4 regions of the Priestia sp. YIM B13489 genome follow, and region 3 is predicted to be linked to each of the others. Evidence: riboswitches for the same ligand, from Rfam matches in the RefSeq annotation. Region 3 holds a riboswitch; each other region holds the start of a gene.
What was found. A riboswitch is a leader RNA that binds a small molecule or an ion and turns the genes downstream of it on or off. The one in region 3 is predicted to bind ZMP and ZTP.

Region 1 (4,696 bases), 4.7 Mb from region 3:
CATTATCTACAAAAATTTCAACAGGGTCGTTCTTTTTAATATTTAATGTTCTTCTTAATTCGATGGGTAAGACTACTCTTCCCAGGTTGTCTAGTTTCCTAACGATGCCAGTAGCTTTCAATTTAAAACCTCCATAAAATATTACTTACATACCCATTAAGTGTACAATATGCTTTTTATTGTTTTCATTAGTAATATATTACATTTTTTGACGAGGGAAGATATTTCAATATGATAAGGTTAGAAATAAAGGTTGCATGGAAGAATTATAATAGAAATTGTTAAATCACTCAGCATTTTTAGTTTAATCTGATGTGTTGATTAGAGATGTAACTTATTTAAGATATTTATAACCTACATAAAACTAACTTTAGCATATAAGTAAATACTAAAACATTTTATAAAAATTAATAGTTTCATTATTTATACTTAGTGACGACAAATTGTGTGTTTTTCTTCAAAATAAATAGTAGTTAAAAGGTTTTATCATTCAATTAATGATATAGATTCTCCATATGTTCTTCTTTTTTCTATCTATAAAATTACTCCATCTTTCTCCTTGGCTGATATAATCATTAAACGTAGCATTCTTCATTACAATATGACCTCCACATTCATCTGCCACTTGTTTAGCAGACTCTTCATCAATGGGAAATGCTAATGATTCCTCATTAGTAAATTCGTAACTGGATACCTCTTTCCTTTTTACGTTCTTATACGAATGATATACGTAATATAATTTACCTACCTTTATAAAATAGTATGGATACTCGCTGTTAGGCAACTTTACTTCCCTCCATTTCTGCATCCTTCAATTGCTTTATAAGTTACTATTACTATCTTACTTGGACTTAAAAAGGTAAAATCCTTCTACGCCAAAGGGTTTCCTTCTTCATGTGTCCCGGAAAGCTGTATTATGTAAACTAGATCTGTATATCATATACAACTAAAAAAGAAAAATTCGGCTAAATGTATTGTTAAAATTACTGTTATTATGTAAAATTTTCTTATAAAACAGACTATGTGTTACTGGCGTAAACATGGAGAACCATGAGGAAGCACATAGATAACGGCCGTACGCCTGGGCAAAGTATTTGAACATGAGTTCAAATACTTTTTTTATTTAGAAAGGGGATTTTTTACATGAAAGAGATTGGTTTACGGTACGGAATGAACCCAAATCAAAGTAAAGCTAAAGTTCGGAATGCTAAAAACACGCCTATTAAAATCTTAAATGGAGAAGCGAGTTATATTAACTTTCTAGATGCATTAAACGCTTTTCAACTGGTTCAGGAGCTTCGACAGGCTACTGATCAACCTGCAGCTGCATCCTTTAAACACGTAAGTCCAGCAGGTGCAGCTGTGTACTCTCCACTAAATGAGACACTTACTGAATCCTATTTTGTTAAAGGCCTAGACCTGTCTCCATTAGCGATTGCTTATGCAAGAGCGCGTGGGACAGATAGGATGTCTTCATTTGGAGATTGTGCTGCTTTTAGTGATGAAGTGGATATAACTGTAGCTAACCTCCTCAAAACAGAGGTTTCTGATATGATTGTTTCACCAAGCTACACTCAAGAAGCACTAGAGATTTTGAAACAGAAAAAGAAAGGAAAATATCTAATTTTAGAGATTGATCCAAATTATGTGCCTGATCTAATTGAAAAAAGAACGATATTTGGCATTACTCTAGAACAACAAAGAAATGATGTACAGATTGGGAAAGAAGTTTTCAATCAGATTGTTACGACTCAATGTGATATCCCTGATCATGCAAAGAGAGACCTTCTTGTTGCTCTTATTACATTAAAATATACACAATCAAACTCCATTTGTTTCGCATTAGATGGCCAAACAATTGGAATTGGTGCTGGACAGCAGTCCCGTATTCATTGTACGAGGTTGGCTGCTGAAAAAGCTGATAAATGGTGGCTAAGACAACATCCAAGAGCCCTTAACATGAAGTTCAGAGAAGGCATTTCTCGTGTAGAAGTTAATAATGCAATTGATGGATGGCTGAATGATGATATTACTGAGGTAGAAAATGAGCACTGGAAACAATGTTTTGAGGAGGTCCCTGCTAGGCTAAGTAAGAGTGAAAAACGAGAATGGCTAAAAAGATTAAAAGGCGTTTCCTATGCATCCGACGCTTTTCTACCTTTCCGTGATAATATCGATCGTGCGGCTCAAAGTGGCGTTAAATATGTGGTTCAAACAGGAAATTCTTTACGAGATGAACAAGTTACACAGGCAGCAAATGAATATGGGATGATCATGGCACATTCAGGTATACGTGTATTCCATCATTGAGCTATGAATTAAATATGATTAGCCCAAAAGAGCCAAGACTTATAAAGGGATTGGCTCTTCTAGAATGTTTTCGATACATGCGATTATGGCAACTACATTTTATATCATTTACATATAGTCATCTTTCTTATGAAACGAGGTTATTATGAGTGTCTTTAATTTAATTCAGCTAATTTTTTCAAACGTTCTTTGTCCCTAATAATGTAACCTCGCGACTGCTTTTCAATAGTCTTTGATTTACATAGCTGGGCTAGTACATGGAGTAGATGGCGATATGATACACCCAAGTATTCGCATACTTCAGTATGTTTTTCTTTATAAAAGTTATCATCAGCCGACAACATTATAAAAGCAGCAAGACGGTTCTCGAGTGGATAGGCCTGATTTTGTGTATACTTTGCTGAAATTTTAGTTGCTTTCTCACTTAAAAAACTGCATAAATATCTGAGAAATGTTACATCTGTTAAGAGCTTATTTTTACAGGTGTTAATAGGAATAGCTAAACAAATGGTTTTAGTGACAGTTTGTATAGCTTTAGAATATCTTTGTGAATTTAATAGTTCCACTTCCCCCATAAATGTTGGAGCTTGTAAAAAATTAATCAAGGACACTTTCCCATTTTCGTGTGTAACATAGAGTTTTGCCTTACCTTCAACAAGATAATAAATATATTGAGGATAGGAGCCTTCCTTATAGATAAATTCACCACGTTCAAATTCGCAGACCTGAATAAATGGAGTAATTGGAAAGGAAAAAAGTGATTGAATAGAGTATTTCTCGATATAGTAACTTTGCATAGGCTCGTTTAAAAATTTCATTTTTTCTCCTACTATTATAAAAATATGAGATATCTCACATTATTTTATGTTTTTACATGCTATGATGCAATAAAAGTTGATAGATCAATAGGGAGTTGTTTCATAAAGATGATCAAACAAGATGAATATTGGAATGAAGTAGCTAATAAAAAAGAATTTACTACGCCTTTTCAACCTGAATTATTCCTAACACATGTTAATCACAATGCTGCCATATTAGATTATGGTTGTGGGTATGGACGGACTTTATTGGAATTAAGAAGTTACGATTATAACAATTTACATGGTGTAGACTTTTCAGAAGAAATGATTAAAAGAGCTAAGTCTCATAACTCAGAAATCGATTTTCAAGTTATTCAAAGTGGGAAGCTTCCTTTTTCTAATGATTCTTTGGATGCTGTCTTACTTTTTGCAGTTTTAACATGTGTTCATAAAAGTGAGGAACAAAACGCTATTTTAAATGAGATTAAACGGGTACTAAAGCCAGGAGGTATTATTTACATCAACGACTTTCTACTGAATAGTGATGAAAGAAATAAATTACGTTATGAAAAGGCACTCACTAAGTATCATACATACGGGGTTTTTGAATTACCAGATGGGGCCATTTTACGTCATCATAGCGAAGAACGTGTGAAAGAATGGGTAGATCAATTTGAAACCTTAGAATACAAGAAAGTAGAATATACAACTATGAATGGAAATCGTTCAAATGGTTTAGTTTACATGGGGAAATTAAATTGAATTTATTATAGATAACATATAAAGGGGAATTGTAATGCTAGAGAAATTAGAGCTGGAAAAGATTAATCTTCAAGAAATTACAAAAGATATTAAAGATCAACACTTGAATTTTCCTGTATCGAATATTAATAATCACTGTCTTCGTATAGCTGTATTTTCAGGCGAATACAAATGGCACTATCATTCTAATTCAGATGAGCTTTTTATGGTTTTGGAGGGAGAACTTTTAATTGATTTTAAAGATAGGGATACAGCCGTGTTAAAACCGAATGATACGTTACTTATACCAGCTGGAACAATACATAGAACCAGAGCGAAACAAAGAACAGTAAATCTTTGTTTCGAGGATATAAACGCTGATACCATAATTATTGATGAGTAAATGAAATAACATAAACATTGTAAAAGCCATTTAAGATAAGTCTTAAATGGCTTTTACGTATGTACAGATAAATTCTTATAAGCTGTTTTATGTAAACAGAATATGTTACCGATCTTCCAAGAAAAAATTCTGAAAAGGTATGTTGAACATCACCATTTAGTGAGATATATAAATAAAATAATGAAAAAAGTATTAAGCGAGAAGGTGCGTCTCGTCTAATACTTTTTTCATTATTTTAAGTGGTAAGTTTTATGTTTAATTTTATGAAATCCTATCTGTGAGTCTACTAAATACAATCGGCTTTGTACTCAACATTGGTGGTAAATGCAATTTAAACTGTGATAATTCGCCTTCTACGTCCATCTCATAGGCAATTAACACAGTCATTTCCGTATGAGAAAGATTCCACTTTGTCGTGTATACATTGTAATGATGATGTTTC
Region 2 (4,696 bases), 3.4 Mb from region 3:
GCTATTTACCTTAATTTTTTCACGCATCATTTTATTTACGACTTCCGCTGGTTTTTAAAACTTTTTACTTTACTTATTTTTTATCGAACTTTTGTATATTTTACGGTTAACAAACGTACATATCGCATGCCTTTAGTATTGTCTTTTGTACTGATTGGCTTTTTCATTTGGATCGCTGAAAATATCGCAACATTTTTCGGGGCATGGCAGTATCCAGATCAACAGCAGCAGTGGACAATGGTTCATATAAGTAAAATTAGCTCTTGGCTTCTTCTTGTGATTGTTAGTTTCTTGATTGTTGCTTTACTAAAGCATTTAAAAGAAAATCAAAACCAATTTAAACAAAGGGAGAAATCAAAAGAAACAAATGAAATATAGAAACATAGAAACATAACTATGTACATACACGCTATTAATATGAAGTGCAGAATCTTTGGAGGCCTATATGCAAGAATATATTTTTTACCTTCCCTATTTTAAATCAGCGGGAAAGACCGTAGCAGTTACAAATGAAAATGGAGAAAACGTCGGACAGCTTAAGAGAATGCATAAAAATATGTGGACGAAAAGTATTGATTTTTTAACTCGTGATGGACTTCCAGTGTTAGATTCTATTTCTTGGTTTCCTATCTTTTCCTGCGGCTTAAAGGTACATTTACAAGTTCAATGGGAAGGAAGAACGGTGTTTATTGATCACGTGAAAAAACACCGGTGGGTGATAAAAGAAAATGGAAAAACAGTGGGGCATCTATTAGGTAAAGGACTAATTAAAAACGGAGGAGCACAAGAAATTAGATGGGGAAATAACGTCTACATGTTAAGCAGTCATGAAGCTATAGAGGAAGCGTGTATTTTTAATCAAAAAAGAGAAAAAGTCGCAGAGTTTAAATCAGACCTTTTTCATTTTAAAGAAGGCAAACACTCAATAAGAGTAACAGAAGAACTGCCCGTACCCATTTTTATCGCTTCTTACTATATAACTACTTTTATTATGCCATACATATAATCAGGCGCAGAATGATTCTGCGCCTGATTTTTATATCATGATTTTACAAATATCATTTGTGAATTTAACGGGATCACTAATAGATAAGCCTTCAATTAGAAGAGCTTGGTTATATAATAAATTTGTATAAAGGTCTAATTTCCCTTTATCATTTTCAAATGCATCTTTTAAAGAAGCGAATACATCATGATTTACGTTAATTTCTAACACTTTTTCTGCTTTTACATGCTGATTGTCAGGCATAGCACTTAAAATTTTCTCCATTTCAATCGTTACTTCACCATCAGCTGATAAGCAAACGGGATGTGTTTTTAAACGTTTAGACGCGCGCACATCTCCTATTTTTCCCCCCAAAGCTTTTTTCATATAGTCAAATAGCTCTTTATTTTCTCTTTCCTCAGACTCATTGAGCTGTTCTTCTTCTGCTTCAATCCCTAAGTCACTGCTTGAAACAGATTTAAATTCTTTTTCTTCGTACGTCATTAACATTTTAATCGCAAATTCATCGATATCTTCTGTAAAATATAGAATTTCGTAACCTTTATCTGCAACCAATTCTGCTTGAGGAAGCTTTTCAATTCGGTCGTACGATTCGCCTGATGCATAATAGATATACCTTTGATCCTCAGGCATGCGCGATACATATTCGTCTAGTGTTACGAGCTTTTTCTCTGTAGAAGAATAGAATAAAAGCAGGTCTTTTAATACGTCTTTGTTGCTGCCAAAGTCACTGTAAACACCGTACTTCAGCTGGCGGCCAAATGATTCATAAAACTTCTCGTACTTTTCACGTTCGTTTTTAAGTAAGCTTTTTAATTCATTTTTGATTTTCTTGCCGATGTTTTTGGCAATCAGCTGAAGCTGTCGGTCTTGCTGCAAAATTTCACGTGAAATATTAAGAGATAAATCTTCAGAATCTACCATACCTTTTACAAAGCTAAAGTAATCTGGAAGAAGATCTGCACATTTATTCATAATTAAGACGCCGTTTGAATACAGTTCAAGCCCTTTTTCAAATTCTTTTGAGTAGTAATCAAACGGACTATTTTCTGGAATAAATAAAATGGCATTGTAGCGAATCGTTCCATCCACATTAATATGAAGGTGAGTGAGCGGTTTATCAAATCCGTAGCGCTTTTCTGAATAAAACTGCTCATAGTCTTCTGAAGTCAATTCATTTTTATTTTTCTTCCAGATCGGTACGATACTGTTGATAACTTGCTCTTCTGTATAATCTTCTAGCTCGTTATCAGAACCTTCTTTAGGACGTTTTTCCGTTATGTCCATTTTAATCGGGTAGCGGATAAAGTCTGAATACTTTTTAATAATCTCTTTTAAACGATAATCTTCTAGATACTCATCATATGTTTCATCTTCTGTATTTTCTTTAATTTTTAAAATAATTTGAGTCCCAACCGTTTCTTTTTCGCAAGGTTCGATTGTATAGCCATCAGCACCAGTAGATTCCCATTTATAGGCTTCATCGCTGCCTAACGCTTTACTAATCACGGTCACGACATCTGCCACCATGAACGCTGCGTAAAACCCAACGCCGAATTGGCCGATAATCGTGTGCCCGTCCTTTGTTTCATTTTCGTTTTTAAACGCAAGGGAACCGCTTCGCGCAATTGTGCCCAAGCTGCTTTCAAGCTCTTCTTGCGTCATGCCAATTCCAGTATCCGTAATGGTTAAGGTACGGTTAGTTTTATCTGGTGTTACTTTTATGTAATAGCTTTCTTTGTTAAAACGCAAGGAGTCGTCTGTTAAGGCTTTGTAATAAATTTTATCGATTGCATCACTTGAATTTGATAGAAGTTCTCTCAAAAATACTTCTTTTTGAGAATAGATGGAATTAATCATCATCTCTAATAATCGCTTTGATTCAGCTTTGAATTCTTTTTTTGACATAAGAAATTCTCCTTTCCAAATAGGGCTTATAAAACAATTAGCACTTGAGTGGATAGAGTGCTAATCACTCTTCTTATTTAACATGTATTAGGGTATTTGTCAATATATTAGGAGATTCGCTAAAGAGATTAAAAATTAGACTGAAAAAAGCAAACTTTTAAAAAAAGGTTGAACGTTCTGAAAGAGTTTGCTAGAATATACTTAATTTCAAAGACTATATGTGACTGGCGAAACGCGGATAACCGTGAGGAAGCATATAGTGACGTAGCCGTTCGCCTGGGCAGAGGTAAGGGATTAATACATATCTCTTACCTCTTTCTGTTTAGGGGGAGAGGATATAGAAGTTATCACATATGTAGGCTAAAAAACCAGACTTTTTAAAAAATTAAAAATGAAGTTCCTTTATCCAAAGGTAAAAACATGTAAAACTACGATGATAATCAGAGGAGAGTACAAAATGAGCACATTAACATTAAAAAAAGTACAAACAATCAAAACATTAAACAACATTGCACAAAAAGGTCTAAATGTTTTTAATCAAGAAGGTTATCAAATTGACAACGACAGCGAAAGTCCAGATGCGATTGTCGTGCGTAGCTTTAACATGCACAGCATGGCATTTGACCAAAATTTAAAAGCTATTGCACGAGCTGGAGCAGGGGTTAATAATATACCGGTGGACGCTTGCACGGAGCAAGGTATCGTTGTATTTAATACGCCAGGAGCTAATGCAAACGCAGTAAAAGAAATGGTTTTAACTACAATTATGGCTTCTTCTCGTAACTTATTTGCTGGAGTTGAATGGACAAAAGGATTGGATGGCCAAGGTGATCAAATTCCTAAGTTAGTTGAAGCAGGTAAAAAACAGTTTGTTGGGAAAGAAATCAAAGGTAAAACGTTAGGCGTTATTGGTTTAGGTGCAATTGGTGCTCTTGTAGCAAACGATGCGCTTGATTTAGATATGGACGTAATTGGTTTTGATCCATTCATTTCTGTTAATACAGCTTGGAATTTGTCTCGCAACGTACAGCGTGCAATGTCTCTAGAAGAACTATTTGCAGCATCTGACTATATTACGGTTCACGTTCCATTAACGGACGATACAAAAGGTGTTTTCAATAAAGAAACGTTTAGCATCATGAAACCTGATGTTCATATTTTGAACTTCTCACGCGGTGAGCTTGTAAACGAAGAAGATATGAAAGCTGCTCTTGAAAGTGGAAAAGTTGGAAGATACATTACAGATTTCCCAAATCAAAATGTCTTGAACATGAAAAATGTTGTGCCAATTCCTCATCTAGGGGCATCAACTCAAGAATCAGAAGAAAACTGTGCGGTAATGGCAGCACGTCAAGTGAAAAATTTCTTAGAAACAGGAAACGTTAAAAACTCAGTGAACTTCCCGAATGCATCTCTTCCTTACACTGGGAAAAAACGCGTAGCTGCTTTCCATCACAACGTGCCGAATATGGTAGGACAACTTACGCAAGTATTCTCAAACTACAATTTAAACATCGCAGATATGGTGAACAGAAGCCGCGGTGAATATGCGTATACAATGATCGATATTGACAATCAAGTAAGTGACGAGATTGTGCCTGAGCTAGAAGAAAAAATCGGTCAAATTGAAGGAATTATTACAAGTCGTATTATCTAATTTGGTTCCCATCATATTTTAGTGTTACAGCCCTAACTTAGAAAAGTTAGGGCTGTTTTTACATGGTGTTTACCTCATATCAATTCCTTCATTCTCATAGCATATAGAAATACCTTTAAAGAGGT
Region 3 (4,696 bases):
TAGATACTGTTATATTAGAGACAATTGCGGCTAACATTGGAAGCAGTCTAACTCCAATGGGAAATCCTCAAAATCTTTTCATATTTACTAACTACGGAATAAGGCCTATACAATTTTTCACAACAATCCTTCTATTAGTGGTTCTTGGAATTATTCTGTTATTCTTTCTTAATCAAAGATTGAATAGTAAAACATTGGAAATGGAACTTCCGTATATTCCTATAAATAATAAAAAAAAAGCAACAGTATGGGGAATACTATTTGGCATCATATCTGTATCCATACTAGGGGTTTTAAGCTATAAACTTGCGTTTATCATCGTATTGGGAACCGCATGTATACTTGACATAAAATTATTGAAGAAAATTGATTATTTATTGCTTATTACTTTTATATGCTTTTTTATATTTATAGGAAACATATCGGAATTAAAGGTAGTACAGACATTTGCCAACGAAAATCTCAAAAGTCCCACATCTATCTTTTTCAGTTCCATAATTTTAAGCCAACTGATAAGCAATGTACCAGCTGCGATCTTTTTATCAAAATTCTCCGTGAATTGGCAGCCTTTATTAGTAGGTGTGAATTTAGGTGGACTTGGCACGATTGTGGCTTCCCTCGCAAGTGTAATTTCATTTAAACTTTTTATTAAGAGAGATCCACAAAAAAGTAAAATGTACCTTATAAGGTTTAGCTTTTATAACTTTTCGATTTTAGCTCTTTTAACTCTTGTTTATTATTTTACGATGAAAAATCAACATTTCTTTTAATACAAAGTAATTGGTTTAAACAACTTTGGGGTTCTACCAATATAAAAAAACCAATTTCTCAAATTTTAATACTGAGAAATTGGTTTTTTATTATGAGATTTTAATTTGATATAATAGTATTTTTAATTTTTTTCCACATAACTCAATAGGGGGATACAACGAAATGAGTAAAAAAACGGCTTTGTTGCTTATAGATGTCCAAAACATCATGTTTTCTTATGAAGGTGGATCTTTATGGAATGAACAGCAAGTGCTTCAAAATATTACTTATCTAAGGGAAAAAGCTCACCAATCTAATGTACCAATTATCTATATCCAGCATACAGACCCTAGTTATAATAGTATGCTTAGTGAAGGAAAAGTCACATGGGAAATCCATCGTGATGTTAGCCCCTTACCAACAGACATAGTTATTCAAAAATCTTCTTGAGACGCATTTTATCAAACAACTCTACATAAAAAACTTCAGGAACTTGAAATTGGAAGATTAGTCATTGCAGGGATGCAAACTGAATTTTGTTTAGATACTACTTGTAGAAGAGCATATAGCTTAGGTTATAAAGAGAATATCTTAGTAAAAGATGCTCATAGCACATTTGATACGGCTGTGCTTTCAGCTTCAAAAATAGTAGAACATCATAATAATATTCTAGGCGGCAGATTCGTTACATTAAAAGAAGTAAAGAAAATTATATTTTAATCTAATAAATAACTTTTCAAAGGAAAAAACAGCCTTTCAAAGGCTGTTTTTTGTTCCTGGAACGCACATTATGGTAACTAATTTCGTATAGGATATACATCTAGTCCTCCTTTATTTGTTAAAATTAAAGAAAAGGGGGGAGGGACCATATGATCATATCTGCAATGGTTGCTGTAGGAAAAGAAAATGTAATTGGGAAGGATAATGATATTCCCTGGAGACTCCCAAATGATTGGAAATATCTAAGAAAAGTTACTATGGGGCATTCAATTATTTTAGGTAGGAAGAATTATGAATCCATCGGAAAACCTCTGGAGGGACGTAAAAATATTATAATGACCACAAATGAAAATTATAAAGCTCCAGGTTGTTATATAGCTCATTCAGTTGAACAAGCTCTTTCCATGTGCGAAGGGGAAGAAGTATTTATCCTTGGAGGAGAGGAAATTTATCGACAATTCCAACCCTACACTCATAAATTGTACATAACTAAAATCAATCATTATTTCAAAGGTGATCGCTTCTTTCCAGAGTTTGATTTTTCTCTATGGAAAGAGTTATCGGTTGAAAAAGGTATTGAAGATGAAAGAAATCATTATGAACATTACTTTCATGTATATGAAAAAATCAACTAATTAAGTTAAGATACCAATAAATACCTTTTATGTAAATTAGATTAGTATATAATATATAATTTAAAAAGAAAAATTTAGATAAAAGTATTGTTAAAATTACTTTTATTATGTAAAATTTACCTATAAAACAGACTATGTGTTACTGGCGTAAACATGGAGGACCATGAGGAAGCACATAGATAACGGCCGTACGCCTGGGCAAAGTATTTGAACATGAGTTCAAATACTTTTTTTATTTAGAAAGGAGATTTTTAAATGAAAGAGATTGGTTTACGGTACGGAATGAATCCAAATCAAGGTAAAGCTAAAGTTTACAATGCAGAAAACACACCTATTAAAATCTTAAACGGAGAAGCTAGTTATATTAACTTTCTAGATGCATTAAATGCTTTTCAATTGGTTCGAGAGCTTCGGCAAGCCACTAGTCAACCTGCAGCAGCATCTTTTAAACATGTAAGTCCAGCAGGTGCAGCTGTGTACTCTCCACTAAATAAGACACTTACTGAATCCTATTTTGTTGAAGGCTTAGACCTGTCTCCTTTAGCGATCGCTTATGCAAGAGCGCGTGGAACAGATAGGATGTCTTCGTTTGGAGATTGTGCTGCTTTTAGTGATGTAGTAGATATAACTGTAGCTAATCTCCTCAAAACAGAGGTTTCTGATATGATTGTTGCACCAAGCTACACTCAAGAAGCATTAGAGATTTTGAAACAGAAAAAGAAAGGAAAATATCTAATTTTAGAGATTGACCCAAACTATGTGCCTGATCCAATTGAAAAAAGAACGGTATTTGGAATTACTCTAGAACAAGAAAGAAATGATGTACAGATTGGGCAGGAAGTTTTTAATCATATTGTTACGACTCAACATGATATTCCTCATAATGCAAAGAGAGACCTACTTGTTGCTCTTATTACATTGAAATATACACAATCCAACTCTATTTGCTTCGCTTTAGATTGCCAAACGATTGGAATTGGTGCTGGACAACAGTCCCGTATTCATTGTACAAGGTTGGCAGCTGAAAAAGCTGATAAATGGTGGTTAAGACAACATCCAAGGGCCCTTAACATGAAGTTCAGAGAAGGCATTTCTCGTGTAGAAGTGAATAATGCAATTGATGGATGGTTGAATGATGATATTACTGAGGTAGAAAACGAACAATGGAAAAGGTGTTTTGAAGAGGTCCCTGCTAGGCTAAGTAAGAGTGAAAAACAAGAATGGCTAAAAAGATTAAAAGACGTTTCTTATGCATCCGATGCTTTTTTACCGTTCCGTGATAATATAGATCGTGCAGCTCAAAGTGGCGTTAAGTATGTGGTTCAAACAGGGAATTCTTTACGAGATGAACAAGTTACACAGGCAGCAAATGAATATGGAATGATTATGGCTCATTCAGGTATTCGTGTGTTTCATCATTAAAGCTATAAATAGATTGTTAAAAATCCATTTAAATTAATTCATTATTTATATCTAACTTAATAATAAAGGGGAATAAACTTCATGTTAAATGTACGTATAGCAACCGTAGAAGATGCTGATGCAATTGTTGCAATAAAGCAAGAAATTGTTATAACGAACGATTTTCTTCTTCGATTACCTGAAGAAGTACAAGAAACAGCAGAAGAATATCAAAAAAAGATACAAATAAGACAAGAAAATGGTGGTTTAACATTAATTGTAGAATTTAATAATCAAGTTGTTGGATTTCTTTCTTTTCACAGGCCTTCCTATATGCGTTTGCATCATACTGGATCGTTTGGCATTTGCGTGAAGCAAGAGTTCTCAAACAAGGGAGTTGGAACAACGTTACTCTCTTATTTAATAGAATGGTCAAAAGAACAAAAAGGGTTGGAAAAAATAAATTTAGATGTATTTTCAAACAATAAAAGAGCTATTCATTTGTATAAAAAGTTAGGATTTAAAGAAGAAGGAAAGCAAATAAATCAAATTAGGCTTAAAGATGGCTCCTACGCTGATATTATTTTCATGGCATTATCTATATAAATCTTTGTCCTAGAAAAAGAGATCAGTATTACTGATCTCTTTTTACATTCTATTTTTTATACCTTGAGAATTAGTAATTGGACAGAAAAATTTTATTTTTAAGACTTTGTTAAATAGTATCATTGTTTTTTAGATGTGAACTACGGGAACGTTCGATTTGAATGTATCCGTTCCTATTCTATTAAAGCCCCCTATAAAGGAATAATTGTAAAGCTAACGAAGGTTTTTTAAAAGCTGCGTTTCCCTGCCCAAGCTCCTTGCATTTTACTTAGGAATACAATTTGCCCAATATGATATGCATCGTGCAATGCTAAACTCTTCAGTTCAAGCACTAATGATCTTTCTCCAGGGATCTGTCTATACAAATCTTCATGTTCTGATTTTGCTAGTATTTTTTCAAGCTCACGGTGAACATAAAAGTATTCTTGCTTTGTTTCCTTCCAATTTTGAAACGTCTCAGTTGGTAATCGAAATGTAGATTCATTATCTTCTGCCTGTGGTTCATTCGCTGTTTCACCAAGAAATCGCATGAGAAGTCTCTTTTCATAGAAAAGTAAATGACAAACTAATTCCCAAATGGAATT
Region 4 (4,696 bases), 270 kb from region 3:
TTATACATGTTAAAAAAATCTTTTTTTGCTTTGTCGGTTAAACTGTTAGAAAACGCACCTTTTAATTCCTCATTAAACGCTTTTTTCTGTTCTTCTATGACAGCTGTTTTATCTGCTGTTACATATTTATCATAGTCTACGTTTTCTTTGTTTAAGTAAAGGACTTCTGTGTAAGCTTGCAGAGCTTTTTCTGGGTCTTGCAGCTTATTATAGCTTTTGGCGTATTTTTTCGTATCCAGTGTTAATGTCACTTCGTCGATTTCTTCATCATAATCAGATGATTTTGGCTGAAGCCCAATTTTGTACTTTTTATCTTTTTTGACTTCAAAGACAAATGTTAATTTTTTTTGCTTTCCAGCGCCAATCTTGTCAGATGCACTGCTTTCTAGTCCAAGCTCACGACTGTTCACTCCCGTTTTTGGAGACAGCTGTTCATCTCCTTCGTATAAATACACACCGTCATAATCTGATAAAGATATACTGTTTTTGGATACATTTTTCACTTTTAAATCAACTTTCAACAGCCCTTTTTCTTCACTTGTAGCTCCTTCATCACTATCTACTAAAATGTAAGAAGCGCTGTCAATGGATGCTTCAATCGTCTTATTTTTAGCCGAAGTGGATCCTCCCGTTTCCTTAGAACTGTTGCAAGCCGCTAATACTAGCATAAGTACAAAAGCCAAAGCCAAAACATTCATTTTTTTCACAGCTTCCCAATCCCCTTTATTTTGTTTTTTTAGAACTTTATCCCAAATAAAGGTTCCCCCTGTATAAATACTTAAACCTTAAAATCTATATTTTTTACAATATTTTGATAAAAACTAAGTCTAAATTCTCCACTGACCTAAATAAAAAAACACGAGCACGGGCTCGTGTTTTTTTATTTAGATTTAAAATTTTCTTGATTGATTTGTTCAGCTTCTTTCATATATCGGTTAGATTTGCCGCTTTTAATTCCCCAGTAATAAAAAGCTAATGATACGCAAGCAATCACTAGCATATCCCATCCGAAAGGCAAAATATTTTTGCCTCCGAATTTTTCGCTTCCTATGTAGGAAATAAAAATCATGCACGCTAAATAGATAAGCATCCAAGCCCCGGTTAAAAATTCTTTTTTAAAGCCCACCCATTTATTTTTCGCTTGGTAATAAAAATAAACAGGCAGGCCAATTGCCATAATAAAGATCACTTCACCTGTAAGTGGCCACCTTGCCCAGTAAAGCGTCAAGGAAGCAAAAACGAAGCCGCATGGCGCAATAACTGATGCCCCTTTTAAATAAAATGGACGGTAAAAGTGTGAAGCCGTTTTTCTTAATGTTATAAGCGCTACAGGACCCATAATATAAGAGATAAGCGTCGCTACTGAGATCACTTCTGCTAAGACACCCCATCCTCTAAATAAAAAGAGAAACAAGAAGCAAGCTGCTAAATTCAGCCACATAGCTGGGCGCGGGACATTGTAAAGTGGATGAAGAGTACCAAATATCTTTGGCAAGTATCCATTTTGCTGCATCCCGTATAACATTCTAGAAGTAGTTGCCGTATATGTAGCACCTGTGCCGGAAGGAGAAACAAATGCGTCTGCGTATAACACAATTGTTAGCCAGTTAATTCCAAGCGCAATCGCTAAATCAGCAAAAGGAGAATTAAAATTCAAATGATTCCATCCATCAGCAATTGATGACGGACTTACTGCTCCGATAAAGACAATTTGCAATATAATGTATACAATTCCTGCAATAAAAATTGAACCAATTACAGCTATCGGAATCGATTTATTAGGTGATTTTGCTTCTCCTGCCATATTTACAGGACTTTGAAACCCATTAAATGCAAACACAATACCTGATGTTGCCACTGCCGTTAAAACACTGGCCCACCCATAAGGGGCAACCCCATGCTCACTTGAAAAGTTTCCACTATGAAAACCAGCGAAAAATAAAGCCCCTGCCGTTAAACCAGGAATAATTAATTTAACAATCGTAATAAATGAGTTTGCTTTCGCAAAGAGATTTACCGTCCAATAGTTCACAAAAAAGTAAACGAATAATAACAAAGACGCAACTGCCAACCCCTTGGACGTTAAAATGCCATTGTCTACCAATTCATGAGTCCAGCGAGCCCACTTCCACGGCCAAGTACTCATATATTGCACAGATGCAATAGCCTCCACTGTTATCGTTGAAGCGATTGAAATCCAGTTAGCCCAAGCAGCCAAAAAACCAATAAATGATCCGTGTGAATACTGAGGATATTTAACCATCCCTCCTGCTTGTGGAAACATCGCGCCCAGTTCAGCATATGATAGGGCAATGGTCAAAATAACCACCATTCCAATAACCCATGAAAAAATAGCCGCGGGTCCCGCAATTTGAGCTGCTTTCCATGCTCCAAACAGCCACCCTGAACCGATAATCGAACCTATGCCTGTCATGGTTAAAGCAAATGTTCCCATCTTCCTTTGCATATTGCTCATCCAAATCTACTCCTCTTCCCTAGGAAAATAAAAAAAACACTTGCGGAATTTTCTCAAGTGTTTGCCCAGGCGCGCGGCTTATACGCTATATGCTCCCCCATGGTCATCCATGTTGCGCCAGTCACATATAGGAATATATTTTTTATCAGTATATAACATTCATTTCTATTACTCAATACACAAAAATGTTTACATTACTTTTATAAAGATAATAAATTATTCGTAAAATTCCGAATAAAACTTCTGAAATCTCTTTTTAATTACAAAAAACAACTAAAATCCTAACCTTTCTTGTTGTTTGATTCTTTTACTCCACGAGCAGATTACCTTATAAAAATTATATTAATATATAATATTCATTTACATAATAAGAATTAACAGCTATATATCCATAGAATTCTTGCACTAGACCCTTTACTTATATACAATATGAAGAAAAGATACTAAAGTGAACTGCCCACCGCTTAGCTACGCTTGAAGTGGGAGACTTCTTTTAGGAAAACGTTAAAACCTACATATCATGCACTTCGCAACAAATGAAGTACTTCGAGCAAACTTCTCTGTTTACGCAAGCGCAAAACAGGGAAAATTACGAAAAAAGATTGTTAGAGGGATGCTTATGAATTATGCAAATGTAAAAGTTCTTTATTTTGATGACGACGGAACCATTCCAAATCACCCTCGTCTTCCAGTTTTGTTGTATGAACACGTATTTATTAGTAAGAAAGAGAAAGTGGAGAGCATTTTTAATTCTCACAACTGGAAAAACAGCTGGGTAGGCGGCATACATGATTTTCACCATTACCACAGTAATTCTCATGAAGCACTAGGTGTAATTAGCGGATCTGCACGTTTAAAACTAGGTGGACATATGGGGGAAAATATCGTGGTGCATGCTGGCGATGTGCTCGTACTTCCTGCAGGAACAGGGCATATGCGTCTGCAGTCAACTGCTGATTTTAAAGTGGTTGGAGCTTATCCAGAGGGCATGGATTACAATTTAAGAACAGGAAAACAAACTGATCGCCCTCACGTATTTGATGAAATTGCACAAGTACCTATTCCTACAACAGATCCTGTTTATGGCGACAAAGGACCACTGACAGAGTGGTGGAACTAGACAAGCACTTATTGTCTAGTTTTTTTATTTGCTCTGTTTTATTCTTTCCATGAATCTCTATTTGAACATACAAATTCTTTTCTTATGATGCAATAGCAATATACTTTATCTCAGCGAAATAATAAAAACTTCCCGGTCAAAACTAAATTTCTTCTTTACCGTTCTCTTTTTGCTTCAAGAGCAACTTCGCTTAGATTATCCCCCTTTTTTTCCTTCGTAATCATTTCAAATATACTCCCACCATAACCTCTTTTTTGTTTTTCTAAAAAAATTTCCATAGATTATAACGAAATTTTCAAAAAACTTATTGCTTTACCATGTCAGACTTGCTATCATAGTGAACATTGTTAGATAAATTTTTAGTAGGAGGAGTAAAATTGAACAGAAAATTCATAATTTTTATTTTATTCATCATTCCATTTATTGCTCAATTCGTTTTTTTACCTTTTGTAAATAACATTCATCCAATTATTTTTGGATTACCTCTTTTGCATTTATGGTTATTTTTATGGGTCTTCTTAACGCCTGTGTGTACATTTATCATTTATCGTTTACAAAAATCTTGGGGGGACATTGAATAATGCAAGGAAATTTAACCGCACTTTTAATCACATCAGCAATTGTTCTTGTCGTTATCGCAATTGGCTTTATAGCGGGACGTGACAAATCATCTAGAAGCTCAGTTGAAGAGTGGGCTGTAGGTGGAAGACGTTTTGGAAGCCTGCTCGTCTGGCTTTTAGTAGGAGCAGATTTATATACTGCTTATACATTCCTAGGTCTTACAAGTACAGCTTATCAGGGGGGAAGCATCGCATTTTTTGCTATTCCTTACTCTGTTTTAGCCTTTTTAATTTCATACTTTTTTCTTCCAAAGCTTTGGACTGTTGCTAAAAAGCACAAACTTACTACGCTTGCTGATTATGCCAGAGAACGTTTTAGCAGTAAATTTCTCTCCTCTTTAATTGCTATAGTAGGTGTATTGATGCTCATTCCATATATTGATCTTCAGCTTAGCGGTATTCAAGATACTCTTCGCGTTGCAGGAACTGGCTACATTAACGTAAAAGCAGTCGTTATTCTTTCATTCTTTCTTGTGGCTC

Region 1: it holds a riboswitch for ZMP and ZTP, as region 3 does, so the genes downstream of both, ACFX4W_RS05920 (phosphoribosylaminoimidazolecarboxamide formyltransferase) here and ACFX4W_RS30435 (phosphoribosylaminoimidazolecarboxamide formyltransferase) in region 3, are expected to answer to the same signal.
Region 2: it holds a riboswitch for ZMP and ZTP, as region 3 does, so the genes downstream of both, ACFX4W_RS12735 (phosphoglycerate dehydrogenase) here and ACFX4W_RS30435 (phosphoribosylaminoimidazolecarboxamide formyltransferase) in region 3, are expected to answer to the same signal.
Region 4: it holds a riboswitch for ZMP and ZTP, as region 3 does, so the genes downstream of both, ACFX4W_RS29120 (glutamate/serine transporter AimA) here and ACFX4W_RS30435 (phosphoribosylaminoimidazolecarboxamide formyltransferase) in region 3, are expected to answer to the same signal.

Annotation. Positions count from the first base shown of each region.
Region 1 covers NZ_JBHZOQ010000053.1:37,738-42,433, reverse strand. The annotation lists partial or broken gene ACFX4W_RS05930 (AbrB/MazE/SpoVT family DNA-binding domain-containing protein) at 1-121, opposite strand, end outside; gene ACFX4W_RS05925 (hypothetical protein) at 491-784, opposite strand; ZMP/ZTP riboswitch at 1,016-1,094, shown strand; gene ACFX4W_RS05920 (phosphoribosylaminoimidazolecarboxamide formyltransferase) at 1,144-2,310, shown strand; gene yeiL (transcriptional regulator YeiL) at 2,466-3,128, opposite strand; gene ACFX4W_RS05910 (class I SAM-dependent methyltransferase) at 3,237-3,872, shown strand; gene ACFX4W_RS05905 (cupin domain-containing protein) at 3,925-4,254, shown strand; gene ACFX4W_RS05900 (serine hydrolase) at 4,516-4,696, opposite strand, start outside.
Region 2 covers NZ_JBHZOQ010000053.1:1,344,192-1,348,887, forward strand. The annotation lists gene ACFX4W_RS12720 (DUF817 domain-containing protein) at 1-378, shown strand, start outside; gene ACFX4W_RS12725 (tubby C-terminal domain-like protein) at 446-1,006, shown strand; gene htpG (molecular chaperone HtpG) at 1,037-2,914, opposite strand; ZMP/ZTP riboswitch at 3,125-3,203, shown strand; gene ACFX4W_RS12735 (phosphoglycerate dehydrogenase) at 3,372-4,571, shown strand; gene ACFX4W_RS12740 (hypothetical protein) at 4,695-4,696, shown strand, end outside.
Region 3 covers NZ_JBHZOQ010000053.1:4,787,475-4,792,170, reverse strand. The annotation lists gene ACFX4W_RS30450 (SLC13 family permease) at 1-770, shown strand, start outside; partial or broken gene ACFX4W_RS30445 (cysteine hydrolase family protein) at 934-1,470, shown strand; gene ACFX4W_RS30440 (dihydrofolate reductase) at 1,620-2,105, shown strand; ZMP/ZTP riboswitch at 2,234-2,312, shown strand; gene ACFX4W_RS30435 (phosphoribosylaminoimidazolecarboxamide formyltransferase) at 2,361-3,527, shown strand; gene ACFX4W_RS30430 (GNAT family N-acetyltransferase) at 3,609-4,112, shown strand; gene ACFX4W_RS30425 (DinB family protein) at 4,340-4,696, opposite strand, start outside.
Region 4 covers NZ_JBHZOQ010000053.1:4,522,392-4,527,087, forward strand. The annotation lists gene ACFX4W_RS29115 (DUF5105 domain-containing protein) at 1-698, opposite strand, end outside; gene ACFX4W_RS29120 (glutamate/serine transporter AimA) at 881-2,476, opposite strand; ZMP/ZTP riboswitch at 2,533-2,611, opposite strand; gene ACFX4W_RS29125 (cupin domain-containing protein) at 2,997-3,596, shown strand; gene ACFX4W_RS29130 (DUF3311 domain-containing protein) at 3,974-4,177, shown strand; gene ACFX4W_RS29135 (sodium:solute symporter family protein) at 4,177-4,696, shown strand, end outside.